Regions from separate parts of the Glaciecola sp. 1036 genome, predicted to be linked through region 1. Evidence: predicted binding sites of a transcription regulator. Region 1 holds the regulator's gene; each other region holds the start of a gene.

Region 1 (8,060 bases):
ATATGAAACAAATTTTTGAGCGTCCATCGTTTAAAGCTTCTTTGACCGACCAAGAAAGAGAAATTCATAATCCTCTTTAAGTCAAACCAGAGCGAGAGACTAGAAAATTGCAAGGAATGACGCCTAATCAGCCTTACATGTTACGCGCTTTTTATGAGTGGATCGTCGATAACGGGCTTACACCTTATGTGGTTGTAAGCACCGATTGGCCAAGCGTAGATGTGCCTACACAATACGTAAAAGACGGTCAGATAGTACTCAATATATCGCCTTCAGCCTGTGTTAATTTTTCTATGGATGTTGAAGCCATTTCATTTCAGGCTAGGTTCGGTGGTCAGCCGATGCAAGTTTATTTTCCTTGTGAAGCGGTGGGAGCTATTTACGCCAGAGAAAATGGCGCAGGCACTGTGTTCACTCAAACTCCGCCAGAACCTTCTCCAGACGGCCCTAAAACAGAGTCTTCTGATGTTTCCGATGAAGTACCGTCTAACCCAAGCAAACCCGCTAAGAGGGCGACTCTGCGCGTTGTAAAATAGCGCTAATCGCCTGTTTTTATTTTTAGTCGGTAAGTTCAAGTACTCTAAACACGCGGGTAACGCCGTCTACATTGCGGGCAACATCTACTGCCGCACTTGCTTCTTCGCGACTTAACATGCCCATGATAAAGACTTCACTATCTTCCACAATTAAGTCGAGTTTCAGTAAAGGCACTTTCTCATTAGTGCTCATAAGAGTACGTATTTTCGTGCCTAACCAAATGTCGTGCATGGTTGAACTGGCAGGGATTGGTTGTCCCAATCGTATTTGATTATGCACACGTCCGACATTTTCAATGGTTTTGGCTTTTTCACCGGCCAAGTCAATAATGGACTGTTGATTTGCTTGCCCTGTTAACAACACTTGGCCATTGTAAACATTGATACTAATAGAAGCATTTTCATCTACACCTGCAATTGAATCAATTGCATTACTGACTCTGGCATGGGTTGTTTTATCATCAATTTGTGTACCTAGGGTTCGGCGATCAGATGCAGAGGATGCCGCTGTTCCGGCAGCGCCGACCGCAACAACCGAGGCACAGCCAGATAAACTAACGAGAATTCCAAGAAGAATTAAGTGGTTGGTCAATTTACCCATATAAACTACTCCGATGATGCAATGGGAAATAAGGTACAGTCAATAGATTCACAAAGGCTATGAATAACCAATAGATGGACTTCTTGTATTCTTGCAGTTCTTGCAGAGGGCACTCTGATTTCCACATCATTTTCGCCAATAAGCCCAGCCATTTCACCGCCGTCTTTGCCGGTCAGAGCGACTATCGTCATATCTCTGGCCAAGGCTGCCTGCATAGCATTAATTACGTTTGCTGAGTTACCACTGGTGGATATTGCTAATAGAATATCACCTTCCTGGCCCAACGCTTTTACCTGTTTAGAAAAAACTTCGTCGTAAGAATAGTCATTGGCGATTGACGTAATAGTAGAACTGTCAGTAGTAAGGGCAATCGCAGGAAGAGAAGGTCTGTCTCTTTCATATCGATTAAGTAGCTCTGAGGAAAAATGTTGAGCATCGCCAGCGGAACCACCGTTTCCACAGGATAAAATTTTGTTGCCTCGAATTAGGGCCTGAATCATCATGTTAGCAGCTTTGTCTATGGACTCTGGTAACGCTTCTGCTGCTGCAATTTTAGTTTGAATGGATTCAGTAAAGTTCTTTTTAATTATTTCTAACATGGGGTTCCTATGTTGTCCTTAATAAACACCGCTTGAAAACAAACGTCAGACATTTTTAAACCATTGTAATTGGTCGTCATCGATGGCGACTAAGTCTAATCTAAGTGGCTCATGATGTATATTCTTACCTAAATCGGTAAAGAAACAGGCAATGGCCCTTAGCATTTTTGCCCGTTTACTGGGGGTAAAATACTCAGCGGCGAAACCAAAGTCGCTATCTTGTCGATATTTGACCTCAACAAAAACCCAAAGTTGCTCATGTTTGAAAATAAGATCAATTTCACCGGATTTAACTTTGTAGTTTTGTTCGATAAAGGTTAAGCCAGCTTGCAGTAAATATTCTTTTGCTTGCTGTTCTGCTTGTTCACCTGTTTTCGATGCTAGCCACTGTTTAATCGCCATCTTGCAGATTATCTTGGTTATCTATTCGAATACTAGACAGTGTTCGGTTCACATCCGATTGATTATCAATGGTGAGTTCCCCGGTAAGTCCCGGCTGACGTATTTGGGTGAACAATTTAAGTTGCAGTGAATTATTTGCTATGTTGAAGGCGTCATACCCAAAAGCAAACAAGCGTAAAAAGGTTGTTGGCGGATCATTGAACACCTTATTTACCGTTTGCGCCAATTCTGTTTGTTGTCCTTCTGGTTGAACAAAAGGCATGTCGATAAACACCAAGTTTCTCAAGTCGCGAAGAGAATTTTTGTTCTGACGGTGGTTGTAACTATAGGAGGTAGCATAAACCGGAATGGTTTTATTGCTGAATAAACTTATGCTGGATTCGATTATAGGGTTGATCAATTCTACATCTTGAGGATTGGCCAATACCACGAAAGCATCAATATCTCGTCGATTTCGGGTAACACTGTGGATAGTTTCAGGTGTTAAATTAGAAAGTTGTTTGATTCTCTTTTCGCTTTGTAACACACCCAAGGCATCAGTGATTCCGACACGCATACTTTTGTTGTCAGTAAATCCAACAGTACTGGGCATGACTGCTTGCTCATCCAGCTTAACTAAATTTTCCCATTGGGCTAAGAAGGCGTCCTTCATTCTCTCCACACGAGCATTGCGTTCAAATACCAAAATAGGATTTCGAATTTGGTTTTCAAACATTAATCGAGCGAGTTGTTGAGCTTCTTGTTCAGGAGAAAGGGCAAAAGACGTAGCTAAAGGACTTGTTTCAGGCTGATCATTTTGATTCAAGTGAACACGAGTCACAGTATTAGCAAGTAAAGCTTCAGTTTGAGTGATATGACTTTTTAATAGTGGTCCAATAACGATATTAAATCCAGAGTAATCCGTATTTACAGCGCCTTCGGCCATGGTATTTTCTGAGCCAGTATCCACAAATACCAAGCTGGGTATTTGATCGGTCATACTCGGAGATATGCTGCCTAAACGTTTGTAGTAGGCAGCTAAAATACCTTGTTTAATTACATCCCCTTGATTCGCAAGGCGTCCAGAAAGTGGTAACAATACGGCTATAGAATTTGCCTGAGAAAAATCAGCCTGCACAAATTGCAGTAATTCTTCTGGTAGGTTATTGGCTAAATTAGATTGCTCGTAGGTCAGCAACCATTTCCTTATCTCAGTTTGGCGAGTTTTATCGTCTAGCACATCATCAGTGACAATCTCAAATAATTGCTGATACATAGACAATTCAGGATATAAAGCGACGAATCTGCGGCGATCATTTTGATCAAGACTGCTTAAGGTTCGCCAAATTAGAGGTTCTTTATAGGCAAGAAGAACAGAGTTGATAGCTGGCGCTTCAAGTAAGGTAAATATAGCAGGTTCAAGTTCATCATTCAGAATGTTTAAAACAGCTTTAGCAATATTCAAGCGCTGGGTTAGATTGCCAAAATCTACCGAAGTATCACTAGCCTGTAATACCCAGTCTTGCAGCAATGCTATTTGTTCTGGTGAATTGGCTGTTTTGTGCTGCAAAATACCTTCTAGCTGGCATTCTAGGCGCAACAAGTTAGCATGTAACCTTTGGGTAGAACCATTTAACACAGGCAAGGTTTTTGCGACAATGATATTGGTTTTATTGCATTGTTCTTGATGTTGAAAATTATCCGCAAGTTGCAATAATTCGTTTAGCACAAGGTCAGGATTGTTATTGGAATTATAATTCGCAATGATCTTTTCAATGTCACTGAGTTCAGGCGCTTGCTGTTTAACTGGGGTATTATTTTCGGCTTGGCGCTGAGGTGTATCAGGAGTTCCACCACAGCCTGATAACAATACCGTTGCCATTAGATAAACCAAAATAGACTTAAAATTCACAAAACATCCTTAATCAACCCACACCTAGCATAGTCTACCTGCAAACCGAAAAAATTCTACCATTGAGTAAAGAATCTGATCTAAAGTCGGTATACTATCGTCCTTGATAATAAAAACAAATTTGGAGTGTAAAATGTCTGCTGGCACTTTATATGTTGTACCTACACCCATTGGCAACTTAGGTGATATGACGCCTAGAGCAATCGAAGTGTTAAATGAGGTTGATTTAGTAGCGGCAGAAGATACAAGGCATTCCGGTAAGTTGTTTCAGGCCTTTGATATTAAAACCCAAGCCTTTAGTTTGCATGATCATAACGAAAGGCAAAAAACCGATTATATTATCGAGCAATTAAAGCAAGGAAAAAATATAGCCTTGATTTCAGATGCGGGTACTCCGCTTATCAGTGATCCAGGCTTTGGTTTGGTTCGCGCCTGTCGACAACAGCAGCTCCAGGTCACAGCCTTACCTGGCGCTTGTGCTTTAACTACAGCTTTAAGTGGCGCAGGTCTGCCAACGGATAGATTTACATTCTCTGGTTTCTTGCCGGTAAAACAGCAAGCAAGATTACAAGCGTTAGAGCAAGCAGTGAACTCGGGAATGACTTGTGTATTTTATGAATCCCCTAAACGCATACTGGGGACGGTTGAAATGATAGATTCCCAATTCGAAGATGTGCAAATAGTGGTCGCCAAAGAATTATCCAAGACCTTTGAACGTTATGTGGGTGAAACACCGACTGAGGTCTTGTCTTGGTTAACGGCGTCGGCGAGCCATCAAAAAGGAGAGTTTGTTGTTATTCTGTATAAGGCTAAAACCCAATTGGAAACCCTGCCTCCAGAAGCCTTAGCACTTATGCACAAGCTTGCTGACCTGTTACCGCCGAAAAAAGTCGCAGAGATAGTAGCAGAGCATTATCAACTGAATAAAAAGGAAATCTACTCGCAACTCATAGCCAGTAAAGATAGTTAGGTATACCTACAATTCTATGCTGAGAGTACAGCTATACATTATCGAATAGGTCTTGCACTCGTTGCCGTATGGTTTCAATCTTGGATATGTCTACTGGTGCAATAAAAATCGTATCGTCACCAGCTATTGTGCCCAAAACGCCATCAGCCGTACCTAACGAATCTAAAAGGCGTGCAATTAATTGAGCGGCGCCTGGACTGGTACGAATAATGATCATGGCGTTGTTGTGGACTATATCTAACACTAACTGTTTTAGCGGACTCTTAGCGGTCGGCATGCCAAGTTCTGGTGGTAAGCAATAGACCATGTCGCCTCTAGCATCTCTTGCCCTTACAGCGCCAAATTTGGACAATAATCGGCTGACTTTAGATTGACTAATGTTATCAAAGCCTTGGGCTTTTAGGGCACTAACAATATCACCTTGAGAGCCATAACTCTCTGAATTCAACATCTCTTTAAAGGCTTTTATTAAAGTGTCTTGTTTGTTAGTACTCATAAACTGTTATGCTCCGCAACAGTACAAAAAGAAGAGTTATTCTGCCCGATGGATGCTGTTTAGGCAATCGCAAAGGCATTCTATTGGTATCAAATGGATAAAAATTTTCAATCAGACTATTGGGTGATTGAGATTTATCCCTATTTAGATTAATCTCACGCACAAATTTTTTTGCCGTTAATTCAGGAGAGGAAACATGAAAGTAGCCGTATTAGGCGCAGCAGGTGGTATTGGTCAAGCATTATCATTGTTGCTTAAAACCCAACTACCCGCAGGTTCAGAGTTATCTTTATATGACGTAGCACCGGTTGTACCTGGTGTTGCAGTAGATTTAAGCCATATTCCAACTGACGTTGCGGTTAAAGGTTACGGGAAAGATGAGTTAGCAGATTCCCTAACAGGTTGTGATATTGTATTAATTCCTGCTGGCGTACCTCGTAAGCCAGGAATGGATCGTTCTGATTTGTTTAACATCAACGCTGGTATCGTAAAAAATCTAGTAGAAGCTTGTGGTGATAACTGCCCAGACGCTTGTATCGGAATTATCACTAACCCAGTAAATACTACTGTGGCAATTGCCGCTGAAGCATTAAAAGCAAAAGGCGTGTACAACAAAAACAAACTTTTTGGTGTAACAACCCTTGACGTTATTCGTTCTGAAACCTTTGTTGCTGAATTAAAAGGTAAGAGCACATCAGAAGTTCATGTACCTGTAATTGGTGGACACTCTGGTACTACTATTCTACCTCTTCTATCTCAAGTAGAAGGCGTTAGTTTCAGTGACGACGAAGTTGCTTCATTAACCAAACGTATCCAAAATGCAGGTACAGAAGTTGTTGAAGCCAAAGCTGGTGGCGGTTCTGCTACTTTGTCTATGGGTCAAGCAGCTGCAAGATTCTGTTTGTCTTTGGTTAAAGCAATGCAAGGTGAAGCTGTAACTGAATATACCTATGTTCAAGTTGATGGAAGCGATGATGCTCCTTTCTTTGCTCACCCAGTACGTCTTGGTAAAAATGGCGTAGAAGAAATTTTACCATATGGCGAATTAAGCGCGTTTGAACAAAAAGCGAAAGAAGACATGCTTGATGGATTACGTGGTGATATTCAATTAGGCGTTGATTTCGTTAATAACTAATCAGTACTTAGCCTTATAAAAAGAGCCAGCATAGATTGCTGGCTTTTTTGTTTTAAATCGTCAACTATATCTTCCAGCAACGCAAAATCCGCAAGCTAGGTAAAAAGAAAAACAAGCAGTAAATAAAAAATAAATAGGACAGAGAAATAATGAATAAGCATATAATTGCCGGCCTGATTATGGCGGGGAGTTTATTTGGATGCTCAGATGTAACAACATCTGAAAGCCAAGTTGAAAAGGCAGTAGAACCCTTAGAGCAACATATAGAATCTGGTACGGATTATCATTCTTTTGCAAACCCAGATGAAATGATAGTGCGTCATATCGATTTAGATATTAGTGCTGATTTTGATCAAAAGCAGCTCTACGGAACAGCAACCTTAACTTTTGAGCGCGTAAAAGAAAACGCCCATCAGCTAATCTTGGATACTCGAGAACTGGACATCAAGCAAGTTTCTGTAAATGATCAATCCGTAGATTTTTCTATTGGTGAAGAAGAACCTGAATTAGGTCAAGCCCTTAATATAGAAGTAGGCACCAGTGCTAATCAGGTTACCATTGAATATGCGACTTCACCGGATGCCTCAGGTGTGCAGTGGTTAACGCCAACTCAAACAGCAGGCAAACAACATCCATTTTTGTTTACACAAGCACAGGCTGTGCATGCGAGAAGTTTTATTCCGCTACAAGATACACCTCAGGTTAGAGTTACTTATGCAGCAACTATACGTACACCGACGGAACTTTTAGCTGTCATGAGTGCGGCCAATGACCCTGAAACTGAACGCGATGGCGTGTATAACTTCAATATGCCGCAACCAATTCCATCGTATTTAATTGCGTTAGCCATAGGCGATCTTGAATTTAAAGCCATGGGACAACGCACCGGCGTATATTCAGAACCCGCCATTTTAGACGCAGCTGCTGAAGAGTTTGCTGACACTGAAGCTATGTTAGAAGTGACAGAAAAAACCTATGGTGATTACAGTTGGGACAGATATGACCTACTGATTCTACCTCCTTCTTTCCCGTTTGGCGGCATGGAAAACCCTAGATTATCTTTTATTACCCCCACAGTAATTGCGGGCGATAAAAGTCTTGTTGCCTTGATAGCCCATGAGTTGGCCCATAGTTGGTCTGGTAATACAGTGACCAACGCGACTTGGCGCGATTTGTGGTTGAACGAAGGTTTTACCACTTATTTAACCTACCGCATCATGGAAATGATTTATGGAAATGACAGATACAACATGGAAGCTGTATTAGGTTATCAGGATCTACAAGCGGATATTGAGAGTTTGCCTGAGAATGACCAGATTATGGCGATTGATCTTCGGGGGCGTAACGCTGATGATGTGTTCTCAAATATCCCTTACGAAAAAGGTGCTTTGTTTTTACGAGAGATCGAACAAAAAGTGGGTCGAGATAAC
Region 2 (8,060 bases), on a different contig from region 1:
TGTATCCTGCTCTATGGCCATATCGAGTTGCTCAACCCAGTCATGGACGTTTTCCCACCAAGTTGGATGGTCGCCCTGCTGTATCTGATTAGCACTTGCCTGTACACGACTAAGCCCAACTGAACCTGCAGCACCTTTAATTTTATGTGCTTGTGAGCATACTTCGTCTTTATCTTCAGCGGCTAAAGAATCTTTCAAGTGCTCCATGTACTCTGGAATTTTTTCGTTGAATACTTGCAAGCTGGTAAACACCATTGACTCGCCAATGGTATCGAGCAACATGGTCAACATTTCAGAATCAATGACTTTCGGTGAAGACTGTTTAATTTCGATTCTATCCACTACAGAATCAGGTCCATCTAATAAATCGTCTGAGGCAAACAACTCGTTGAATACTTGTATGACGCGACTTTTCTTTATAGGTTTGGCAATGACATCATCCATGCCATTTTTCAGATACTCTTCGCGGGTTTTTATTACGTTAGCCGTTAACGCAACTATAGGTGTATGTAACACCAAATCTTCTTCTAACAAGGTTCTGGCCACGTCGAAGCCTGTCATATCAGGTAATTGAATGTCGAGTAATATCAAATCAAAATCATGCTCTTTTACTTGATCAATCGCCTCCTGCCCTGTCATTGCCACACTTACATGCTGTCCTAACTTTTCAAGTAAGGCTTTGGCCACCATGACATTGAGTTCAATGTCTTCAACCAAAAGAATATTTAATCCTGATACTCTTAGTTCTTCCAAATTCATGTGAGAGGTAGATATTTTTACCGGTAGAGTAATCTCAAATACAGTACCTTTATTCAATTCACTGTTAACTTGGATACGACCACCCATTTTATCCACCATTTGCTTACAGATAGCCAATCCAATACCTGTGCCTGTGGCAGCTTGAAAATCGTCTCTTTGCACTTGGTAATACATAGCGAAAATTTTATCTAATTCGCTTTTCGCAATGCCTATTCCCGTATCCTGAATGGTAAAGGTGATGTCAGCCGTTGTATCACTCGTCATCTCTGACTTCATGGTTAAAGACACCGAACCTTTTGGGGTAAACTTCACAGCATTGTAAAGCATGTTCCATAATACTTGGCGTAAGCGAGTGCCATCAGCTTCAAAACCTACGGGCACAGGCTCAACGATTTCGTGATGGAATTTAAGATTTTTATCAACTGCCAATAACTTGATAATGCTGGCTATTTCATTGACAAAATTCTTAGTATTAACGGATTTAAGTTGAATTTCGACTTTATCTCTATCTAACTTATCAAGATCAATAATATCGTTGAAAATGTTACCCAAGGTGATGGCACTAGCATAAATGGTGCTGACCCACTCAAATTGCTCATTGCTGAGTTCTGTGTCTCTGAGCATTCGACTTAACCCAACAATGCCGTTTAAGGGAGTACGCAATTCATGGGAAATGGTGGCAATGAACTTGGTTTTATCTTGGCTAGCACGCTCGATAGCTTGTTGAGAACGCATGCGGTCGGTCATATCTCGCCCAAAAGCTAAGAGTCCTAATCGATGGCCATCGGCATCGTAAAAAGGCACTTTGCGCATTTCGTAATAGCGTTTTTTACCGTCAGCGAATCGCAACCAAAGCTCTTCTGTAATACTGGTATTTTTTTCTAATACTTCATGATCTGAAGCTACTACTTGGCTGGCTAAGTCTTCGTCATAAACCTCGTGGGGGGTTAACCCAAATAATTCCTCTTCAGTTTTACCTGTTAAGGCTTCGGCTACCTTATTACAGCCAGCAAACCGTCCCTCTTCGTTGCGGTAGTATATTAAATCAGGCGATGCGTCTATTATAGAGCGTGTGAGTGTTGAAAGGCGTCTTGCTTGTAATTCCTGATCCGATTTTTCTTTAATTTGCCTTTCTAGCTCGGTAAACATTTTTTCCCGTTCGAGCTGAGCATTTTTTCGCTGTTCAATTTCATAATTCAATTGGCGAATATTGTTTTGAAGTTCACGATTCAAAATTACATCGTGGCGGCGTAAACGTTCCAGTTGCGACACTGCTTCTTCTAAATTAATGCGCGAATGTTCTAATTGCTTAATCAATTTACTAAAGAAATAAACCAACAATGGTGCGCTTACGAGCGTTAATACAAATGCACTAATAAAGTCGGCGGTTTCAATGTCACTGCCCATCGCCGTTCTAATGATATAACTTCCAACCAATGAAAATACCAGTAGCAATAGCACAAATAGAACACTGACCTTAATGGTGCCCCATTTATCTACAAACTTTGCGAATTTGATAGCCCAGGAATTGGCTGGTTGTTTGATTAACATAACGCTTTCTACTCCAGATACAAGATCTCAAATGCTAACAAGAATTCAACTTTTAACATAGTGCTATTGAGGAAATGGAAAATTAAAAAAATCAAAGTGAATAAATATGTAGCGCATAAAGTTGTAGCGACAACTAATTTTCACAAGTAATTAACTTTGTTTCGTTTTATTTACAAAATCTTCAAATAAAACAGCATTAAAATATTATCATGCAAAACAAAAGGATAGCTATTATTCATAAAATCAATGATAATATTATACAGAGTGATAATTGATTTCTTTTGGTGAAATCGGTATTTTCAACTTCCCGCTTAGAGGAATGAATAATAATTCGATGCTTATGCATTGAGCAAAATACTCTCAGATTGCACGCTGACGACAAAATAAAAATAAAATTGTGCCTCGGACATCGTTTCCGATTGGGAATATATTGTTGCTGACAACAGCTCAACATAGTCACTAAGCTAGCTGTAACTAGGCTTGGTGGATAGGAGTATTATATGGGTTTGTATCACCAAACTGATTCTAAAGACAACTGTGGATTTGGCTTAATTGCAAACATCCATGGTAAGTCAAGTCATGAACTCGTTAAAACCGCTATTATAGGTCTTGACCGTATGCAGCATCGTGGTGGTGTTGCATCTGACGGCAAGACTGGCGACGGTTGCGGGTTATTATTGCAAAAGCCTGATAGTTTCTTTCGCAAAGTTGCAGCCGAAAACGGTTGGACCTTGAATAACAACTATGCCGTTGGCATGGTGTTTTTAAGTCAGGATGAAACGCTAGCTGAGCAAGCAAGAAAAGCACTAAACAAAGAACTGCAAAGAGAAACTCTGAATGTTATTGGCTGGCGAAAAGTGCCAGTAAATAAAGACATTTTGGGTGACTTAGCATTAGAAGGTGTGCCGCAGATTGAACAGGTGTTTGTCAACGCACCCAACGGTTGGATTTTACCTGACGTTGAACGTCGGCTATATATGGCGCGCCGTCGCGCTGAAAAAGTAGTCGCTGAAGATCCTGACTTTTATGTTGCTTGCTTATCTGCCTTTGTACATATTTATAAAGGCTTGGTAATGCCGAAAGACTTGCCTGCTTTTTATCTTGATTTAGCGGACCCAGAATTAAAATCGTCTATTTGTGTATTCCACCAACGATTCTCAACCAATACATTACCTAAATGGCCACTAGCGCAGCCATTTAGATTCTTGGCGCATAATGGTGAAATTAACACCATCAAAGGCAACCGAGAATGGGCTATTGCTCGAACAAGCAAATTTGCTACTCCGCTAATTCCAGATATGAAAGATGCTGCACCTTATGTGAATACAGAAGGCTCAGACTCTAGCTCACTAGATAACATGTTGGAATTGTTCTTGGCCGGCGGCATGGACTTATTCCGTGCTATGCGTTTATTAGTGCCACCCGCTTATCAAAACAACAAAACCATGGATCCTAAACTACGTGCATTTTATGAGTTTAACTCCATGCACATGGAACCTTGGGATGGCCCTGCAGGCATAGTAATGACCAATGGTCGTCATGTAGCCTGTAACCTTGATAGAAATGGTCTTCGCCCTGCTCGTTATGTACTCACCAATGACGGTACCATTACTTTAGCGTCAGAGATTGGCATATGGGACTATTCTCAACATGATGTGGTGGAAAAAGGACGTGTAGGTCCTGGCGAAATGTTAGCGGTAGATACTCATACTGGGAAAATTTGGCGCTCAACTGAAATTGATGAAGATTTAATGGCTCGTCATCCTTACTCAGAATGGATTGGTGAATACATTAAACGTTTAAAGCCCATCGAGGAATGCGATTCAAGTTTGATCGGCGTTCGTGCATTTGATGACGATAAAATGGCCATCATGCACAAGATGTTTAACTACAGTTATGAAGAAATTCAGCAAGTAGTCAAAGTCTTAGCGAAAGATGGACAAGAAGCTGTTGGCTCTATGGGTGATGATACCCCAATGGCAGTTTTGTCATCTCGTCATCGCACCTTGTACGATTATTTCCGTCAGCAGTTTGCTCAGGTCACCAATCCACCGATTGATCCCTTAAGAGAAAATCACGTGATGTCGCTGGCAACCTGTATCGGCCGTGAACAAAACGTGTTCAATGAAACCAGTGGTTATGCTCATCGGGTACTTTTTGAATCCCCTATTTTGGTATATACAGATTTAAAACAGCTGCGCGAGTATGATCCTAAGTATTATCATCACGAAACCATCAATCTAAACTATCCTGCTGAGGAAGATTTAGAGTCGGCCATTCGTCGAATTTGTGACGATGCTGTGATCGCGGTAAAAGAAAAAAATGCGGCTTTCTTGATTTTATCAGACCGCCATATTGAAAAAGGTAAGCTACCTATTCCTGCGGCTATGGCTGTAGGTGCGGTGCAAAAACGCCTTGTGGATGAGCATTTGCGCTGTGACGCTAATATAGTAATTGAAACAGCGTCTGCCCGTGACCCACATCATTTTGCTGTGCTTATTGGATTAGGTGCAACAGCTATATATCCATTCTTAGCCTATGAAACTATTGAGCAGTTGGTTGAAAAAGGTGACCTAGATATTTCGCCAACACAAGCCATGTTGAATTACCGCAAAGGGATAAACAAAGGCTTATATAAAATCATGTCTAAGATGGGTATCAGTACCGTTGCCAGTTATCGTAGCTCAAAACTGTTTGAAGCTATTGGTATCAGCAAAGACATCATGGACCTATGTTTTTCCGGCGTACCAAGCCGTATTCAAGGTGCAGGATTCGATGATTTCCATCAAGACCTGATTAACCTTGCTCGGGTTGCATGGTTAAAACGTAAATCTTTGGGTCATGGTGGACTATTGAAGTACGTTCACGGTGGCGAATATCACGCTTATAATCCAGATGTGGTTAAATCACTGCAAAAAGCCGTGGTTAGTGGGAACAAAGACGATTACATGGTTTATGCTGATTTGGTTAATGACAGAGCGCCTAGTCACCTTCGTGACCTTATGCGCATTAAGTTAGCTGATAAAGCGATTGATATTGACGAAGTGGAAGATGCAACCCACCTATTTCCTCGCTTTGATACAGCAGCCATGTCAATTGGTGCATTAAGCCCAGAAGCGCATGAAGCCCTAGCAATTGCGATGAACCGACTTGGCGGTCAATCAAATTCGGGTGAAGGTGGTGAAGATCCTAAACGCTTTAACACCGAGAAAAACTCCAAAATTAAACAAGTTGCTTCGGGTCGTTTTGGTGTTACGCCTCATTATTTGGTGAATGCTAAGGTAATTCAGATCAAAGTAGCACAAGGTGCTAAGCCTGGCGAAGGTGGTCAGCTACCCGGTGATAAAGTGAATAAATACATCGCTGAACTTAGATTCTCTGTACCTGGCGTAACCTTAATTTCACCACCACCGCACCATGATATTTATTCTATTGAAGATTTAGCCCAGTTGATATTTGACTTAAAAGAAGTCAACCCAACCGCCTTAATCTCAGTAAAACTGGTTTCAGAGCCTGGTGTAGGCACCATCGCAACGGGTGTGGCAAAAGCTTATGCCGATTTAATCACTATTTCTGGTTATGACGGCGGCACAGGTGCAAGCCCATTAACATCTGTTAAGTATGCGGGTAGCCCTTTTGAACTCGGCTTGGCAGAGACTCAGCAAGCATTAGTTGAAAATGGTTTACGACATAAAGTTAGAGTCCAGACTGACGGTGGCTTAAAAACTGGCTTAGATGTAATCAAAGCTGCGCTTTTAGGTGCTGAATCCTTTGGTTTCGGTACAGGCCCAATGGTAGCACTTGGCTGTAAATATCTACGAATATGTCATTTGAACAATTGCGCAACAGGTGTTGCAACTCAAGATGCCAAGCTAAGAGACGAGTATTTTATTGGCTTGCCTGAAATGGTAATGAACTACTTCAGATTTGTAGCCGAAGAAGTACGCGAAATTATGGCCGCCATGGGGATCCGCAAGTTCGACGAGCTAATTGGTCGAACGGATTTACTTGAGTTAGTCGATGGTTTAACAGCTAAGCAAACTAAATTAGATCTTTCCCCCTTATTGGAAAGACCTAAAGCGGGTTCGCATACGCAATTATTCTGTTCAGAGACCACAAATTCTCCTATTGATAAAGGTGAGTTAAACCGACAAATTTTAAAAGATGCTAAGTACGCTGTGGACAATGAAAAATCGATTAAGTTAGCTTATGAAGTGCGTAATACTCATCGCTCTATAGGTGCTACTTTATCTGGTTATATTGCGTCACTTTACGGTAACCCAGGCGTATCTGATACACCCATCGAAATTTTCCTTAAAGGTACCATAGGTCAAAGCTTCGGCGTTTGGAATGCAGGCGGCGTAGAAATGACCTTAGTCGGTGACGCCAACGATTACGTTGGTAAAGGAATGACTGGTGGTAAGCTGGTAATTCATCCACCACTTGGCGTCAGCTTTGACGCTCACAACAGTGCCATTATGGGTAACACTTGTTTGTATGGTGCTACTGGCGGAAAATTATTGGCGGCAGGTCGCGCTGGTGAACGTTTTGCAGTACGTAACTCAGGCGCAATCGCTGTGATCGAAGGCATGGGCGACAATGGCTGTGAATACATGACCGGCGGTATTGTTGCTGTATTAGGAAGTGTCGGAGTGAATTTCGGTGCCGGTATGACAGGTGGTTTCGCTTATCTGTATGATGAGTTTGACGACTTAGAGCACAGAGTGAACTTCGAGCTTGTTGAAGCATTGAACATTGATGATAAAGTTATTTTATCAGAGCATTTACGTGGCCTTATTAACGAACATTATGAGTCCACCGGCAGTGCGCATTCATTAGCGCTTTTGACTAACTTCTCAGAAGAAATCAAACGCTTTAAACTGATTAAACCAAAAACCTCTGATGTGAAAAACTTGCTCGGCCACATAAGCCGTTCCAGTGCAGAGTTAAGAATTCAGGCACAGTAAGAGGGAGAAGCAGTATTTATGGCAAAGAATGTTTATCAATTTGTGGATGTAGCCCGTATAGATCCACCTAAAAAGCCAATTGTGATGCGAAGAGAAGAGTTTGGCGAAATTTATCAGCCAATGACAGCATCGCAAGCAGAAGGTCAAGCAGACAGATGTCTGGATTGTGGTAACCCTTATTGTGAATGGAAATGCCCAGTGCACAATTATATTCCCCAGTGGCTAGCCTTAGCCAACGAAGGGAAAATTCTTGAAGCAGCAGATTTGTGTCACAAAACCAATAGCTTACCTGAAGTATGCGGCAGAGTGTGCCCCCAAGATAGATTGTGTGAAGGCGCTTGTACCCTGAACGATGATTTTGGTGCGGTAACCATTGGCAGTATCGAAAAATATATTACCGATACAGCATTTAAAATGGGCTGGCGTCCGGATATGTCTGATGTTGATTGGACAGATAAGAAAGTCGCCATAGTAGGCGCTGGACCTGCAGGTCTTGCTTGTGCTGATATTTTGGTTCGCAATGGAATAAAACCTGTCGTATTTGATAAATACGAAGAAATTGGTGGATTGCTTACCTTTGGTATTCCGTCTTTTAAGTTGGAAAAAGAGATTGTGCAATTGCGCCGTCAAATTTTCACTGAAATGGGCATTGAATTTAAGCTAAATACTGAAATCGGCAAAGATGTCGACTTTAAAGAGTTGTTAGATAACTACGACGCGGTATTTTTAGGCATGGGCACCTATACCTCGATGAAAGGTGGGTTTGCTAATGAAGAAGCACCA
Region 3 (8,060 bases), on a different contig from region 1:
TTACGTTTACAAGTACGTTTAGACGCCCGCGGTGAGCCATACCTACAACAACTTCTTTAGCCCCTTGAGTACCCGCTTCTCGAATCAAGGTCTTCAACATTGGGATTAGCGCATCACCACCTTCTAGTGAAAAACGCTTAGCACCTGTAAACTTAGAACCTAGGTATTTTTCCATACCATCAGCGGCAATAAGCCCTTTAAGGATGCGAACTTTTTCATCTCGGTCAACCAATGGCTTTGATTCAACCGACTCAATCCGTTGTTGTAACCAACGTTTTTGCTCTGTGTCAGTAATGTGCATGTATTCTGCACCGATTGAACCACAGTAAGTTCTGTTTAAAGATTTAAAAAGTTCACCTAGTGGAAGCTTTTCTGCATCTACTGCGTATGAGCCTAAGTTGAACACAGTATCGAAATCTGCTTCGCTAAGGTTGTGATGAGAAAGTTCAAGATCTCTAACACGCTCTTGTTGCCACAATCCTAGTGGGTCCAAGTTGGCATGCTGATGGCCTCTAAATCTATAGGCATTTATTAACTGAAGGACTTTGACTTGTCTATCGTCAGAAGGACTTTCGCTCGATGATGCTGCACTGCTACCCGCACGGGATAAGGGGCCTAGTGCAGCCATCTTTCGGAAGTCTTCGCGAATGTCCGAATGTTTAGTTTCAACTGAAACGCCATCTACCTTAGGTAATCCTTCAAACACTGTACGCCAGTTCTCAGGTACATTTTGAGGATTATCAAGATAGGCTTCATACAATTCTTCTACGTAGGCGGCGTTGCCTCCAGCCATATGAGAAGATTCCCACCACGCTTTCATCACGCTATTTTGCATCGTTTAGCCTTGAATCAATTTGATTACTATATTGTATTCTAAGTAGTTTTTAATTTAAATCGCTTACCACTATAGTGTTAGCGAAAATTAAACATTTTCCAGTCAACTGACAAAAAAATAGCCATCCATATGGATGGCCATGTAATTATAGTACATTTTCACTATCAAAATCAGTTACTAATGTAGTCAATTATACTGCTCTCTGTAATAACATAGATTTTATTTGTCCAATAGCCTTGGTTGGGTTTAACCCTTTAGGACAAACATTTACGCAGTTCATAATGCCATGACATCTAAATACACTAAATGCATCGTCAAGATCACTTAGTCTTTCATCTGTCGCAGTATCACGGCTGTCAATCAAGAACCGATAAGCATGCAACAAACCCGCTGGCCCAATAAACTTATCAGGATTCCACCAGAATGAAGGGCATGAAGTTGAACAACATGCACATAGAATACATTCGTACAAGCCATCTAATTTAGCTCGTTCTTCCGGAGATTGCAGGTTCTCGCGTGCTGGCGGTACTTTGCTATCATTAATTAAATAGGGTTTTATTTTCTCGTACTGAGTGTAGAACTGAGTCAAATCAACCACTAAATCTCTCACTACCGGCAAACCAGGTAAAGGACGAATCTTAATTTCGCCGCTACCTAGTGCTGACAGAGGAGTGATACAAGCAAGACCATTTTTACCGTTCATATTCATACCATCGGAACCACAAACACCTTCGCGGCAAGAACGGCGGAACGATAAAGTTGGATCTTGTTCTTTCAATGCCAACAGTGCATCAAGCACCATCATATCTTGGCCTTCTTCTACTTCCAAGGTGTAATCTTGCATGTGTGGTGCATTATCAACGTCTGGATTGTAGCGATAAATAGAAAACTTTAATTGCATAATAATCTACCCCTATTAATAAGAACGCACTTTAGGTGGGAAGGCTTCACGCAACTTAGGTGCCATGTTGACATCACGTTTACGCATAGATTCAGTTTCAGGTACATAAATGCTATGACACAACCAGTTTTCGTCATCACGATCTGGGAAGTCAAATCGACTATGTGCACCACGAGACTCAGTTCTAAAGTTTGCAGCTACTGCAGTACAGTAAGCAGTTTCCATAAGGTTATCTAACTCTAGACACTCAATTCTTTGGGTATTGAAATCTGAACTCTTATCATCAAGACGCGCATATTTTAATCTCTCACGAATTTCAGATAGCTCTTTTAAGCCTTCAGCCATAGCGTCACCTTCTCTAAATACAGAGAAGTTTAATTGCATGCACTGCTGCATATCTTTCTTAATTTGAACAGGGTCTTCACCTTTACCTTTTTCAGAAGACTCCCAACGATTGGTTCTAGCCATTGCTGCATCAATGTCAGATTCACTCGCGTCAGATTTAATATCAATTTCGTCCAAACTCTTGCCAAGATGCAAACCAGTTGCTCGACCGAAGACAACCAAGTCTAATAATGAATTTCCGCCTAAACGGTTAGCACCATGCACAGATACACAAGCAATTTCGCCGCAAGCAAATAACCCATCAATAGGTGTTTCATTTCCATCTTTATCTACATTAATAACTTGACCATCAACGTTAGTTGGAATTCCGCCCATCATATAGTGACAAGTTGGGATAACAGGAATCGGTTCTTTTACTGGGTCAACGTGAGCAAAGGTTCTTGATAGCTCAAGAATACCTGGTAAACGAGATTCAAGAACGTCTTTACCTAAGTGATCTAACTTAAGTTTAATGTGAGTTCCCCAAGGACCTTCACAACCACGACCTTCTCTGATTTCTGTCATCATTGAACGAGCAACAACGTCTCGACCAGCCAAGTCTTTAGCATTTGGTGCATAACGTTCCATGAAACGTTCGCCATCTTTATTTAGAAGGTAACCACCCTCACCACGACAACCTTCTGTCACCAAAGTACCAGCACCCGCTATACCTGTTGGGTGGAATTGCCACATTTCCATGTCTTGCGCTGGTGCACCCGCTCTTAATGCCATGCCTACGCCATCACCTGTGTTGATGTGAGCATTAGTAGTAGACGCATAAATTCGACCGGCGCCACCAGTTGCAAGTACTACCGCACGAGACTTAAAGTAAACAACTTCGCCTGTTTCAATATCAATAGCAGTACAACCAACAACTTGGCCATGCTGATTTTTCACTAAATCAAGGGCGTACCATTCGCTGAATACTGTTGTTTTATTTTTTACATTTTGTTGATACAACAAGTGTAATAAGGCATGTCCTGTACGGTCAGCTGCGGCTGCTGTTCTTGCCGCTTGCTCACCACCAAAGGCTTTAGATTGACCGCCAAATGGACGCTGATAGATGCGACCATTTTCAAATCTTGAAAAAGGTAATCCCATATTTTCCATTTCGATAATGGCTTCAGGGCCCGTTTTACACATATATTCAATGGCTTCTTGGTCGCCAATATAATCAGACCCTTTTACAGTGTCGTACATGTGCCATTCCCAATTGTCTTCATGACTATTGCCTAGCGCAACTGTAATGCCACCTTGCGCTGAAACAGTATGAGATCGGGTTGGGAAAACTTTTGATAATAACGCACAGGTTTTACCTGATTGTGAAATCTGGAGTGCAGCTCGCATGCCTGCACCGCCAGCGCCTATAACTACCGCATCAAACTCATGAACTGGTAATGTCATTCTACACACCCCACAAAACGAATAGACCGATTGCAACATAAGCAAATGCAATCAAATTCAAAATATACTGAAGCACCATTCTTAATTTATGTGCTTTTACGTAGTCAGTTAATACCTGCCAAAGTCCAACACGTACGTGCAACATAACAGATACTAAGGCAGCTAAAGTAAATGCCTTAACCGACACAGAAGAAAATACACCTTTCCATACTAAATAGGTCATTTCTTCAGTGGAAACAAATACGTACACCATGTAGAGAGTAAACGCCAGAATGATGGCGGCAGTAGCACGCAAGGTAACAAAATCTTGAATACCGTTGCGCTTGATAGAAGCTTGATTAGTTACCATACGAGAACTCCAATGACAATTGTAAGTACAATCCAAAGCCCAATAGCGATGTTAGCACTTAAAGTGCCTGAATCGAGCTCTTCCCAATGTCCCATATCCATGATTACGTGACGAATACCACCAATAATATGATAGGTTAATGCAGATAGAGTACCTATAGTGATTATTTTTCCAATCACTCCAGACATCACACTGACCACCATATCGAAATTTTCAGCAGAAGTCAGAGAAGTTGCCCACGCCCATATGACAAACAGTAGCGCAAAGAACATTGCTACACCTGTTACCCTATGCAGAATAGAAGCATGACTGGTAGCAGGAAATTTAATTGTGGTTAAATCTAAATTTACTGGTCTTTGTTTTTTCACAATAAATGCCCGTGTTGTTTCCAATTAATTAACAAATCAAAATCTAATTAATTCGTCTTGTGTAATCACTTACTTTTCAGCAAGTTATTGTTAAGTTTTTGTAAACAAAATATATCAATCCATTTACAAAATAACCCTTATTTTTCAGCGGGTTTGAATATAGCAACCCCTATGATATATATCAATCAATTGTTGTGGCTTAGGACATTAGTATTAATCATTTCATGTAAACTCGTCTATCCAGCTTCAAAATGTCGAATATATATTAAACAGATATGCATTTAAATTGACTTATGCGCTCAATACCATAAGAATAAGCGAACTTTTCCCCTCGATTTGAGCAATTTTCAGCAAGTTGTGAACAAATTAAGCATTTCTTCCGTTTAACGGAAAATAAAAATTTAGGAGAACAATGCATGTCAAATGAAACCGCCAAACTAACTGTCGGCGATAAAGAGATTGAACTGCCTATAATGAAAGGTACTGAAGGTCACCCTGTGATTGATGTAAGGTCTCTTGGTGCAAATGGTTACTTTACATTCGATCCAGGTTTTATGGCTACAGGTTCTTGTGAGTCAGAAATTACGTTTATCGATGGTTCTGAAGGCGTTCTTTTGCACAGAGGCTTCTCAATTGAAGACCTAGCGAGAGACTCTGATTATTTGGAAGTCTGTTATATGTTGTTGCATGGTGATGCACCATCTTGCGACCAATACAAAGAATTTAAAGATACTATCACTCGTCACACCATGGTGCATGAACAAATTAATATGTTCTTCCATGGATTCAGAAACGATTCTCACCCGATGGCAATGTTGTGCGGTACTGTGGGTGCATTATCATCTTTCTATCACAGTGACTTAGATGTTTCTAATCCAGAGCAACGTGTTCGTTCTGCACACAGATTAATCGCCAAGATGCCTACATTGGTTGCCATGAGTTATAAATATAACATTGGTCAGCCATTTGTTTATCCTCGCAATGACTTAAGCTATGCAGGTAACTTCTTGAACATGATGTTCTCAGTACCAGCCGAAGACTACAAAATCAGTCCAGCAGTTGAACGTGCTATGGACCGTATATTTATATTACATGCGGACCATGAGCAAAATGCGAGTACCTCAACTGTTCGTTTAGCTGGCTCTTCAGGGGCGAACCCTTATGCCTGTATCGCAGCGGGTGTAGCATCTCTATGGGGACCTGCTCACGGTGGTGCTAATGAAGCTTGTTTACGCATGTTGGAGCAAATTGGCTCTGTGGATCGTATTCCAGAGTTCATCAAGCGTGCTAAAGATAAAGATGATCCATTTAGATTAATGGGCTTCGGTCATAGGGTTTATAAAAACTATGATCCAAGAGCAACTGTAATGCGCGAATCATGTCATGAAGTGTTGGAAGAGTTAGGTGTACAAAACCCATTACTTGAAGTTGCAATGGAACTCGAAAGAATTGCCCTTAGTGACCCCTACTTTGCAGAGAAAAAATTATTCCCGAATGTTGATTTCTATTCAGGAATCGTATTGAGTGCTATTGGCATACCAACCAATATGTTCACTTGTATCTTCGCGTTAGCGAGAACTGTCGGATGGATTTCTCATTGGCATGAAATGATGAGCCAACCAGGTCAGAAAATAGGTCGTCCTCGCCAGTTATATACTGGACATAGCAAACGTCCTTATACACCTATTAGCAAGTAAGCTAAATTTTACTGTAAAATTGGCGCGAATATTCGCGCCATTTTTTTGGAGTTGACTGAATGCCAACTGAAGCAAAAATTCTCGGATTTTTAGGCTTAATCCCTTTTGTAGCTCTGCCTCTATTTGTATTAACTGGCATACTCGCTTACTTTGAGAGCTATCTATACTTCGTACAATATTCAGCCATAATTTTATCGTTTTTTGGTGGTATTCACTGGTTTGCAGCATTAGCCAACAATGGCCCTAAGCATCAACTCTATATGGCAATGCTTCCCAGTATAGTGGCTTGGCTTTCATTGATTATGTTAGATGGGGAAATGCTACTTAGTACTCTATCGATCGCCTACATTGGTGTCTTAATCTACGATAAATACACCATAGTGATGGAAAAACACAAAATCATCGAATACATAAGCCTGCGAATGGTTTTAACCAGTATAGTAGTACTTTGTCACCTGACAATGGCATTTATTTAGAGCCTGTTTAACTTTGCTGAGCCTTAATCTTATAAAAGACAAGGCTCAATAGTCTAAAATGCAGGTTATCAGGACTGAGAGATTAAAGCAGACAACTCTTCGGTTTTCTTTTGCATCAAAGGGATATCTTGTTTGGCCTCAACGTTAAGTCTAATCACAGGTTCTGTGTTCGATTTACGAAGATTAAAACGCCAGTTCTCAAATTCAAACCCAACGCCATCAGTAGTATCAATTTTTACGGCATCTGCGGCGTAAATATCTCGGATTTTCTTTATCGTATTACCAGCATCTTGTACGGTGAAGTTTATTTCCCCAGAACTTGGGTATTTTTCAATACGTTCTTGCACCAAGGAAGAAAGAGGCTTGCCTGTGCTCGAAATTAACTCAGCCACTAACAGCCAAGGGATCATACCAGAATCACAATAAGCAAAATCTCTGAAATAGTGATGAGCGCTCATTTCTCCGCCATAAATAGCATCTTCTTTACGCATTCTTTCTTTGATAAATGCATGACCAGTTTTGCATCGCACTGGCTTACCGCCAGCTTCATTGATGATATCTTCGGTATTCCAAAATACACGAGGATCGTAGATGATTCTTGCGCCTTTTTCTTTCTGCAAAAAGGCTTGGGCGAGAAGTCCTACTATGTAATAACCCTCAATAAACTCGCCATTCTCATCAAATAAGAAACAACGGTCAAAATCGCCATCCCATGCAATTCCCATGTCTGCATTTTCTGACTTTACTACGCTAGATGTTGCGCCACGATTTTTAGGTAATAAAGGATTGGGAATACCGTTTGGAAAATCCCCATCTGGTTTATGATGGACTTTTACAAAGGTCACGGGCACTTTTTGATGCTCAAAAAATAACTCTAATGCGTCTATGATATGCCCAGCAACGCCATTTCCAGCATTTACCACTAGTTTTAATGGCTTAATCGAGCGTAAGTCTACATATTCGGCTAAATGCAATATGTAGTCATTGATGCAGCTTTTCTTTTCGTATTTGCCAGTGCTAAGTAACATGGTTGTTAGCACACTCGCCTGCCCAGATAAAAATTCTTGCTCGTTGACAAGACGATTATCAGCATAATAAGACAAACGTTTTTCTACTTCTTCATCTGAAAAAGCTTCAGCAGCACTTTTTATTGCGTTAAGTCCACTGTCACCACTGATTGGCACTGAGCCGGCCTTGACCAGCTTCATACCGTTATAATCAATAGGATTATGACTTGCAGTTACTTCAATGCCGCCATCGACACCTAAATGTTTAGTAGCAAAATAAATTTCTTCAGTGCCTGAAACACCTAAATCAATAACCTCACTGCCGCCATCTATTAGCCCAGCGGCTAGTGCTAGCTTAAGCGGATTTGAAGTGTGTCTTGCATCAGCGCCCACTACCACTTTTTTCGATTGTAAGTGAGTTGCGAACGCCCGCCCTACTCTATAAGCAACATTCTCAGTAAGTTGAGAAATTAATTGACCTCGAATGTCGTAGGCCTTAAAACATGTGATTGTCGTCATTATTTAATAAAAAGTAACTTATTCAAACGGTTATCATAAGATACTTAGTATAAGTCTTCAATCACACTTTTATGACACAGATAAATTTTTACAGATGATGCCTATTGTGCGGTACCTTAA
Region 4 (8,060 bases), on a different contig from region 1:
ATAGGATTGATTACCCGGAGCCAATGGATTGCTTGCAAATGCAAGCTGCGCCACTTCAATTTTTTTGCGCAACAAAGCTTCATTTACTGGTAACGAAGTAAATCCAACACCAGATTCTTGCGCAATGGCAAGCAATGAGGGGTAATCATCTTCCGTGATGGGTCTGATAAGCAACATGATTAGTCTTCTTTAGCTATCAAATTAGCAATTGCGCGGTCAAACCTTTCCAAACCTTCAATGATGTCTTGGTCAGGAATTATTAATGAAGGTGCGAAACGCACAACACTGGCACCCGCAACTAAGCACATAAGATTTTCTTCGGCAGCCGCCATTAAGAAGTCACGAGCTCTACCTTGATATTTTTCATTTAATGCACAACCCAACAGCATGCCTTTGCCTCTAATTTCAGCAAATACCTGATGTTTGTCATTAATTTCCTGCAATTTTTCTCTGAACAGGGCTTCTTTTTTCAGCACACCTTCAAAAATTGCTGGTTGATTAACGATATCCAACACTTTTTCTGCGATCGCACAAGCTAAGGGGTTACCACCGTATGTACTTCCATGTGTTCCCACCTTTAACGATTCCGCTATTTTATCTGTAGTAAGCATAGCGCCAATGGGGAATCCGCCACCCAAGGATTTAGCTGAGGTTAGGATATCTGGCACAACATTGAGGTTCATATAGTCATAAAGTTGACCTGTTCGACCAACACCAGACTGTACTTCATCAAATATTAAAAGGGCATTGTGTTTATCACAAAGTTCACGTACGCCGGCGACAAATGACGCATCAGGTACTATGATGCCGCCTTCACCTTGCATAGGCTCCATCATGACTGCACAGGTTTTATCTGACATATAACCTGCCAACATCTCTAGGTTATTGTATTCAGAATGCACTATGCCGCCAGGCTTAGGACCAAAACCATCGGAATAAGCTGGTTGTCCGCCTACAGTGACAGTGAAAAAGGTACGCCCGTGAAAACCTTGCTTAAATGAGATGATTTGATCTTTTTCTTCACCAAAATGGTCCAGCGCAAAACGACGAGCTAACTTCAGTGCTGCTTCGTTGGCTTCAGCTCCCGAGTTGGCGAAATAAACTTTGTCGGCGAAAGTGGCTTTGACCAACTTTTTGGCTAATCGAAGTGCAGGTTCGTTAGTAAATACATTGCTCAAGTGCCAAAGTTTGCTACCTTGCTCTTGTAATACTTGCACCAATTCTGGATGGCAATGGCCCAATACGTTTACAGCGATGCCGCCTGCAAAATCAATATATTCGCGACCATCTTGATCCCATACGCGAGAACCACTGCCTTTGACCGGTACCATAGCCGCAGGATTATAGTTTGGTACCATTACTTCGTTAAAGGTTTCTCTGGTTACTTGCATATGTTGCACCTCTTTGCTGTTTGTAATTTTCAATACCTATGTTTAACACACTTCTATGTAAAATAAGTTAAAAAATAAATTCAATTTGGATAGTGGCGTGAGTTTTTAAAATCGAAATTTGTAAAAATCATGGCCGTTAATGGCGCATAGTATGCCAGAAAAAAATCGCTGAGTCGCCATGGAAATTTAACTCAACGCTTTGTTTTTAAAGGTCTATGCAGTAAATTGCAGGTAAATTGAATATTTATTTGAAGGATAAAGAGAATTGGGGAAATTACTGAATAAATAAGCCCCATTGCGAGATTAATGGACGAAGTCGTAAAAATATTAACTTTTAAACATCTTTAATATGAATAATCATGCAGTAAAAAATTTTTATTCTCCTTCTATTTTTTCTGCGATTCTAAGCTCTAACCCAGTTAAATTGGTGTTAGACAATAACGAAACATCTTGTGCTGTAATGCCGTAATTTCTTAAATAAAGCTGGGATACTTCTTTCGTAATTAACTGGCTAGATTGCAATAGCTTAAACTGCATAAACCCGTGGGATTTAAACAATAAACTCGTTAAGGGATGTAATTTGTTTTGTTCGATATATTTATATGTAGTTTGGCGAATACGAGTATAATCGTCGTAACCAGGCGTGATCATTAACCAGCGCATGTTTAATGAAGCCATCATCTCAACCGTGGCTTTGAGCGCAAACTTCTTCCAAAAAAGAACCAGATACTTGGATGATGGTGCAATGTTAATTAAGGCTTTGGCTAAATTACGATCTTCTTTTTTACGCGCAGCAATGACGTGATCGCGCAATTTAAGGTCGAACATTTTAATGTACATTTGCGCAATTGCGGCTCTGCCTATGGTAGAGAACAAACCTAGGTTAAAGCCGATATGCTCTTTAATGCCCATGCTAGGGGCTAAAATGCGCGCTACATTACCTGTACCTATGGTGTACAACCACAGATGTTTATGAATATCAGGAATATAATCATTTTTGACAGGCACGAAGTGTTTTGCAATTAAAACGGGAATCAATTTGCGTAGGCTTTCAATACCAATGAAACTCAATGCGGCTCTAAGTGTTTTAATTATCAGTGGATGCCCGTGAGAATCTAAGCGGCGATATTTTGGTTGGCGAATAAAATTAATAATACTTTTATCCAGCCAAGGTAATTGTTCAATGCAAGCTACTAAACGTGAAATAGAGCAAGACTCAGTGTACAAAATATCTAAAAGTTTACCCACGATAGGATCGAATTTCAGCGTTGATTTCATTATTTCAGCGGGATCTTTTAGAAGCTTTTCCATATCTAGAATTAGCTGGTCATGAAACAACTTTTCTACCTTGTCTTGGTAGGAATGTTCTTCCGTCGCTTCTTCTTCACGCTTACGATTCGCCACTTCTTCGATGAACAATAGTTCGCGTCTGGCTTCGAACTGTTCAGAATCTTCAAGTTCCTGCATTTTCCGAGTTTTACGCCCCGACGCAATAATAGCCTCGTCCATAGAAACAAGGTAATATTCAAACCTATCATTGATGATATTGGTCAGTTGAGTAACGCTTTCTTTCATCTTTGGTGACTATCCATTTTGAACAAAATTCAACAACATTTGATGTCCATATTCTGTAAGCAATGATTCTGGATGGAACTGAATACCATAAACGCGATTTTTTCTATCTTCTATGGCCATAATTTCAGTGTCTTCAAAATCGTTACACCAAGCACTTACTGTAAAACTATCCGGAAGCGTATCTGGGTCGATAATCAAAGAATGATAGCGAGTAACAGATAAACTTCTGGCACAATTGTTAAACAGCACGCTGTCATTAAGTGTACTTACGCGAGACGTTTTACCATGCCGGATATGTTTAGCCCTGATAATTGATGCTCCTGCTTGTTGCGCAATTGCTTGATGTCCTAAACAGACACCAAGGATTGGCTTTCGGCCTTTAAAGGCCGAAATTGCCGGTATCGAAATTCCTGATTCATCAGGAGAGCAGGGGCCAGGAGAGATTACAAGATGATCAAATTTAAGCTCATAAAGGGCATTTAAATCAATTTGGTCATTTTTATAAACAACTACTGACTGGTCCAATTCCTCAAAATATAGTGCAAGATTAAAGGTAAACGAGTCGTAGTTATCAATAATTACAACCACTATTAAGGTCTACCTAAGAACCCCAACGCACAGTACACTCTATTGAGAGTATCGGCAGCCAGTGTTTTTGCTTTAGCGCTACCTTCACGCATCACCTTGTCCAGATAAGTCTGGTCACTTCGTACACGTTGAAATTCATCTTGAATGGGCTGTATTAACGCTACAACGGCGTCAGCAACATCGGTTTTAAGGTGGCCATACATCTTATCTTCATATTCTGGTACTAAAGAGTCTATGGATTTACCAGTGGCACAGGATAACAAGGAAAGTAAGTTAGAAACCCCAGGCTTTTCAGCTACATCAAAATAGATACGCGCTTGTTCGTCACTATCGGTGACGGCACGTTTTATTTTCTTTGCGACTTTTTTTGGGTCTTCTAATAATCCGACAAAATTATTGGTGTTGGCGTCAGATTTAGACATTTTTTTGCTTGGTTCTTGCAAACTCATTACTCGAGCACCTTCTTTGGGAATAAAAGGTTCTGGCAGAGTAAATATGTCGCTGTAAATGTTATTAAAACGTGTGGCAATATCGCGAGTTAACTCTAAATGCTGCTTCTGATCTTCACCGATGGGAACTTCATTTGCTTGATACAACAATATGTCTGCAGCTTGAAGCACTGGATAAGTATATAAACCAACATTAATGTTATTGCTATGGGTTTGAGATTTATCTTTAAACTGAGTCATACGGTTAAGTTCACCCATTTGAGTGAAGCAATTAAGCGCCCATGCAAGCTGAGCATGTTCGGGAACATGGGATTGCATAAAAATTGTACTTTTCATGGGGTCTATACCGCATGCAATGTAAAGCGCTAAACCGTCTAAGCAAGCTTGGCGTAGTTTTTCTGGATCTTGGCGGACAGTAATGGCATGTAAGTCGACTATCATGTAGACACAATCATGAGTATCTTGCATGGCTATCCACTGTTTTAGGGCCCCCATATAATTACCAATGGTAAGTTGTCCGCTGGGTTGACATCCACTTAATACTTTAGGTTTTTGTGAAGTTGACACTCAATACTTCCTTATTTACTTGCTACTTGTCTTAATTGATTGATTGTTGTTTGATAATTGTCACTATTGAATATGGCAGATCCTGCTACAAATATTGAAGCCCCCGCGTTGTAACAGTCTGAGATGGTATCTGCATTAATTCCCCCATCAACTTCAATAGGAATATCAAGATTACGGGCTTCAAGCATACTTTTCAGACGTTTTATTTTGTCAATAGTTGACGGAATAAAGCTTTGGCCGCCATAACCAGGATTGACTGACATTAGAAGCACATAATCTAGCATTGGCAATACTTCTTCTAGCACTGTTAGTGAGGTACCGGGATTTAAGACTAAACCCGCTTTGCAACCTTTACTTTTGATAAGATTAATGCTGCGATCTAGGTGTAAACTAGCCTCGGGATGAAAACTGATCATACTTGCTCCGGCATCAGCGAATGCAACTATTAGGTCATCGACTGGCGTCACCATCAAATGGACGTCAATTGGCTTATCGAGACCAAACTTTACCAAATCACTGCAGATTTTGGGTCCAAAAGTGAGATTAGGGACATAATGGTTGTCCATTACATCGAAATGCACTATGTCGGCACCAGCTTGAATAACATCTGCTACTTCTTGACCTAATTTTGTGAAATCTGCAGATAATATTGATGGCGCAATAAGCATGCTTTTTCCTTAAGTAATTCGTACCCCGAGAGTGTACCGAAAACTATCATCAATTTGAAAATCTTTATTTTTGCTTTAATTTGGTGAGGATGCATATTTTTGGTGCATTTAGATTTTTTATTTTGTATATTACGGCCCGCTAAGTCACGAACTCAAACTCGCAAATAATAAAAAAATGTTAAAAAACAGTAATGTAAACAAAATTTAATATTTTTAATAGGGTGGCATTAAGCTTGCTAAAAAGAATCAAGGCTTATAACAAAAATAATTTTAAGCGGCAGATTTTAAATCAAAACGTAAAAAAAATTTTTTCACATTGGAGAACACACATGAAATTTTTTAAAAAAGCGACCTTAGCAGCCAGTGTATTTGCTGGATTGGCTATCTCTTCAGCTGCTCAAGCACAAGAATGGTCTGCTAATGTTGGTTTATTAAGTGAATATCACTTCCGCGGTATCGTTCAAAATTCTACTGCTACTGCTAACGGTGGTGTAGATGTAGAAGCTGGCGGTTTCTATGCTGGTACTTGGGTTGCTGACGTTGAAGAAGGCCTAGAAGTTGATTTATATGCTGGTTACGGTTTTGAATTTGATAATGGACTAAGCTTAGGTGCTGGCGTTACTACTTATCAATACACGGGTGATTTCGATACTCAATATGACGAAATTAACCTTTACGCTGGTATCTCTTACTTTAGCCTAGAGTACACCATTGGTGAAAGAGACGGCGAAGCATTTCCAGATGACAGCTATACATTCACTGGTCTTACTTTCGAATACGAAGGCTTGTCAGCAACTGCTGGTAAATTTGGTGGCGACTACAGCGGTGACTATGTAGAAGTTGGCTATGGTACTACTTTTGAAGGTTTCGATATCGGTGTTGCGTTTATTCTTAGCGACAGCGACTTAGATGATGATGAGACAGTTTATTTCTCAATCGCGAAGAGTTTCGAACTTTAATAAAGTCATTTAAACTTTATTTGTACAACGCCAACATTTAATGTTGGCGTTTTTGTATAAAAAGAGTACACTTTATCAAGTTAAAAGGGAGACTCTGATGAAGAAACACGCTTACAGCTTAAAAAAGTTCTTTGCCAGCTTGTTGTTCACCGCTGTTGTATCAGTAGTGGCAGTTAATGCCCTGATGATCCAGTATAGTGCTCCTTGCAAATCGATTTTATCAACTCACTCAAATGGCGATGTGTTTAGTACGCAACCCTCGATTCAGTCGAACGCCAGCGTTGCATGTAACCGCAATAATCAAAACATAACTTGGCTAACTTGGCTAGCTAACCAATCCGGTAATACCGAGTTTCATTATCTCGATTTGTTAGAACTCCTCAACAGAGAAAAGTAAGCTCGGTGCTTAAACGAATTTTGAGTGTATTGCAGAGCGTATTAGCCGCGTTTTTCGGCGTGCAATCTCAAGCAAAATATAACCAAGATTTCACCCAAAATGATTCTATCCTGCCTTTTATTATTATGGGGATTCTTGTGTTTGCAGTTTTTATTGGAGTGGTTTTAGTATTCGTTAATATAATGCTGTAAAAGACGTCTGCCAAATGCCAAGCTGAGCAGACAGTATTTAATACTGATCAGTGTTGATGCTGTAAAAAATCCACTAGAGCTTCATGTTCGACCGGGCGACAAACTAAATAGCCTTGAATATAATCACACCCCAATAGTTTCAATTGTTCAAAGTGTTCTTCTGTTTCTGCACCTTCAGCGACTATAGGAACAGATAAACCATGCAGCATTTGAGTAAGGGAGCCGACAATCCTTTGTTGTCTTACATCTTTATCGATATTATTTAATAACGACCTATCCAATTTGACGGTATCAAATGGGAAGGCGGTTAAGTAAGAAAGTGAAGAATATCCCGCACCAAAGTCATCAATGGCAATGCGAAAGCCAATTTCTTTGGCTTTATCAATCCATTTTTTGGCTTGATTGAAATTTGATATTAAAGACGTTTCGGTGATTTCTATTTCAATTCTGTGAGGCTCAATATCAAATGAAGACAATTTACTATCTAAAATCAATAACGCCGTATCGTTCACCAATTGCGAGGTACTTAGATTTATTGACACAATAATATCGTCTAGTCCGATGCCATCTAGATAACGAATTTCACCAATGACATTATCAACGATCCATTCGAACAAAGTATTCATATTTTCACTTTCTTCAAGTACATCAATGAATACTAAAGGTGGTATAAACCCTAAAGTAGGGTGTTTCCAACGGCATAAAGCTTCTAATTTTGTCACTACTCTAGATTGACTGGTGACTATAGGTTGGAATACAACAAAAAGCTGTCCATCGGCCAGAGAACTACTGAAATCGTTTTTAATGATAAAGCGTTGTTGCGTGTTTTCACGCATAGATTCATCAAAGAATTTGTAACGATTTTTGCCTTCTTCTTTTGCTTGATACATTGCGATATCTGCGTATCGCAACAGAATATCGGGTTCAATTTCTACCGCTTTTTGCTTAGCGATACCTATGCTAGCACTAATGGTAATGCTGGTATCGTATACATGGAAAGGCGCGGCAAATAGTTCCACCACTTGATCTGCCATTTTTACTAGTGCGTCATTATCTGAATAATTAGTAAAGCAGATAACAAATTCGTCTCCACCGATACGATAAACGCGAATAAATTTGTTGATCACGCCTTTGAGTCTGTATCCAATCTTTTTCAACATGATATCTCCGGCTTCATGCCCCAAGTTATCATTCACCGGTTTAAATCCGTCTAAATCTAAGAAAAAGATGGCGACATTTGATACATGTTGTTCGCGATTCATATTTGCGAGATCT

What was found. Region 1 encodes ArgR, which controls arginine synthesis, uptake and breakdown. Its sites were predicted from a motif close to ANTGAATANNTATTCANT; they were not measured.
Region 2: the regulator ArgR is predicted to act here: its motif matches at 2,629-2,646, upstream of gltB (glutamate synthase large subunit).
Region 3: the regulator ArgR is predicted to act here: its motif matches at 4,506-4,523, upstream of gltA (citrate synthase).
Region 4: the regulator ArgR is predicted to act here: its motif matches at 1,627-1,644, upstream of ACNKW3_RS12075 (aspartate aminotransferase family protein).

Annotation. Positions count from the first base shown of each region.
Region 1 is NZ_JBLWFH010000011.1:83,209-91,268, reverse strand. Features, by position in the region: gene sspA (stringent starvation protein SspA) at 1-80, shown strand, start outside; gene ACNKW3_RS15385 (ClpXP protease specificity-enhancing factor) at 117-536, shown strand; gene ACNKW3_RS15380 (BON domain-containing protein) at 559-1,137, opposite strand; gene ACNKW3_RS15375 (phosphoheptose isomerase) at 1,143-1,736, opposite strand; gene ACNKW3_RS15370 (YraN family protein) at 1,782-2,138, opposite strand; gene ACNKW3_RS15365 (penicillin-binding protein activator) at 2,128-4,029, opposite strand; gene rsmI (16S rRNA (cytidine(1402)-2'-O)-methyltransferase) at 4,163-4,999, shown strand; gene argR (transcriptional regulator ArgR) at 5,031-5,495, opposite strand; gene mdh (malate dehydrogenase) at 5,692-6,630, shown strand; gene ACNKW3_RS15345 (M1 family metallopeptidase) at 6,780-8,060, shown strand, end outside.
Region 2 is NZ_JBLWFH010000004.1:267,914-275,973, forward strand. Features, by position in the region: gene arcB (aerobic respiration two-component sensor histidine kinase ArcB) at 1-2,310, opposite strand, end outside; gene gltB (glutamate synthase large subunit) at 2,811-7,277, shown strand; gene ACNKW3_RS08445 (FAD-dependent oxidoreductase) at 7,296-8,060, shown strand, end outside.
Region 3 is NZ_JBLWFH010000001.1:323,135-331,194, forward strand. Features, by position in the region: gene ACNKW3_RS01450 (2-oxoglutarate dehydrogenase E1 component) at 1-835, opposite strand, end outside; gene ACNKW3_RS01455 (succinate dehydrogenase iron-sulfur subunit) at 1,026-1,736, opposite strand; gene sdhA (succinate dehydrogenase flavoprotein subunit) at 1,752-3,524, opposite strand; gene sdhD (succinate dehydrogenase, hydrophobic membrane anchor protein) at 3,526-3,873, opposite strand; gene sdhC (succinate dehydrogenase, cytochrome b556 subunit) at 3,867-4,241, opposite strand; gene gltA (citrate synthase) at 4,658-5,938, shown strand; gene ACNKW3_RS01480 (DUF3429 domain-containing protein) at 5,998-6,414, shown strand; gene ACNKW3_RS01485 (phosphomannomutase CpsG) at 6,483-7,940, opposite strand; gene ACNKW3_RS01490 (glutathione S-transferase family protein) at 8,029-8,060, opposite strand, start outside.
Region 4 is NZ_JBLWFH010000007.1:140,004-148,063, reverse strand. Features, by position in the region: gene astA (arginine N-succinyltransferase) at 1-177, opposite strand, end outside; gene ACNKW3_RS12075 (aspartate aminotransferase family protein) at 180-1,391, opposite strand; gene ACNKW3_RS12070 (HDOD domain-containing protein) at 1,767-2,966, opposite strand; gene ACNKW3_RS12065 (anthranilate synthase component II) at 2,976-3,554, opposite strand; gene trpS (tryptophan--tRNA ligase) at 3,557-4,570, opposite strand; gene rpe (ribulose-phosphate 3-epimerase) at 4,582-5,238, opposite strand; gene ACNKW3_RS12050 (TorF family putative porin) at 5,568-6,197, shown strand; gene ACNKW3_RS12045 (hypothetical protein) at 6,295-6,594, shown strand; gene ACNKW3_RS12040 (DUF2970 domain-containing protein) at 6,600-6,785, shown strand; gene ACNKW3_RS12035 (putative bifunctional diguanylate cyclase/phosphodiesterase) at 6,833-8,060, opposite strand, start outside.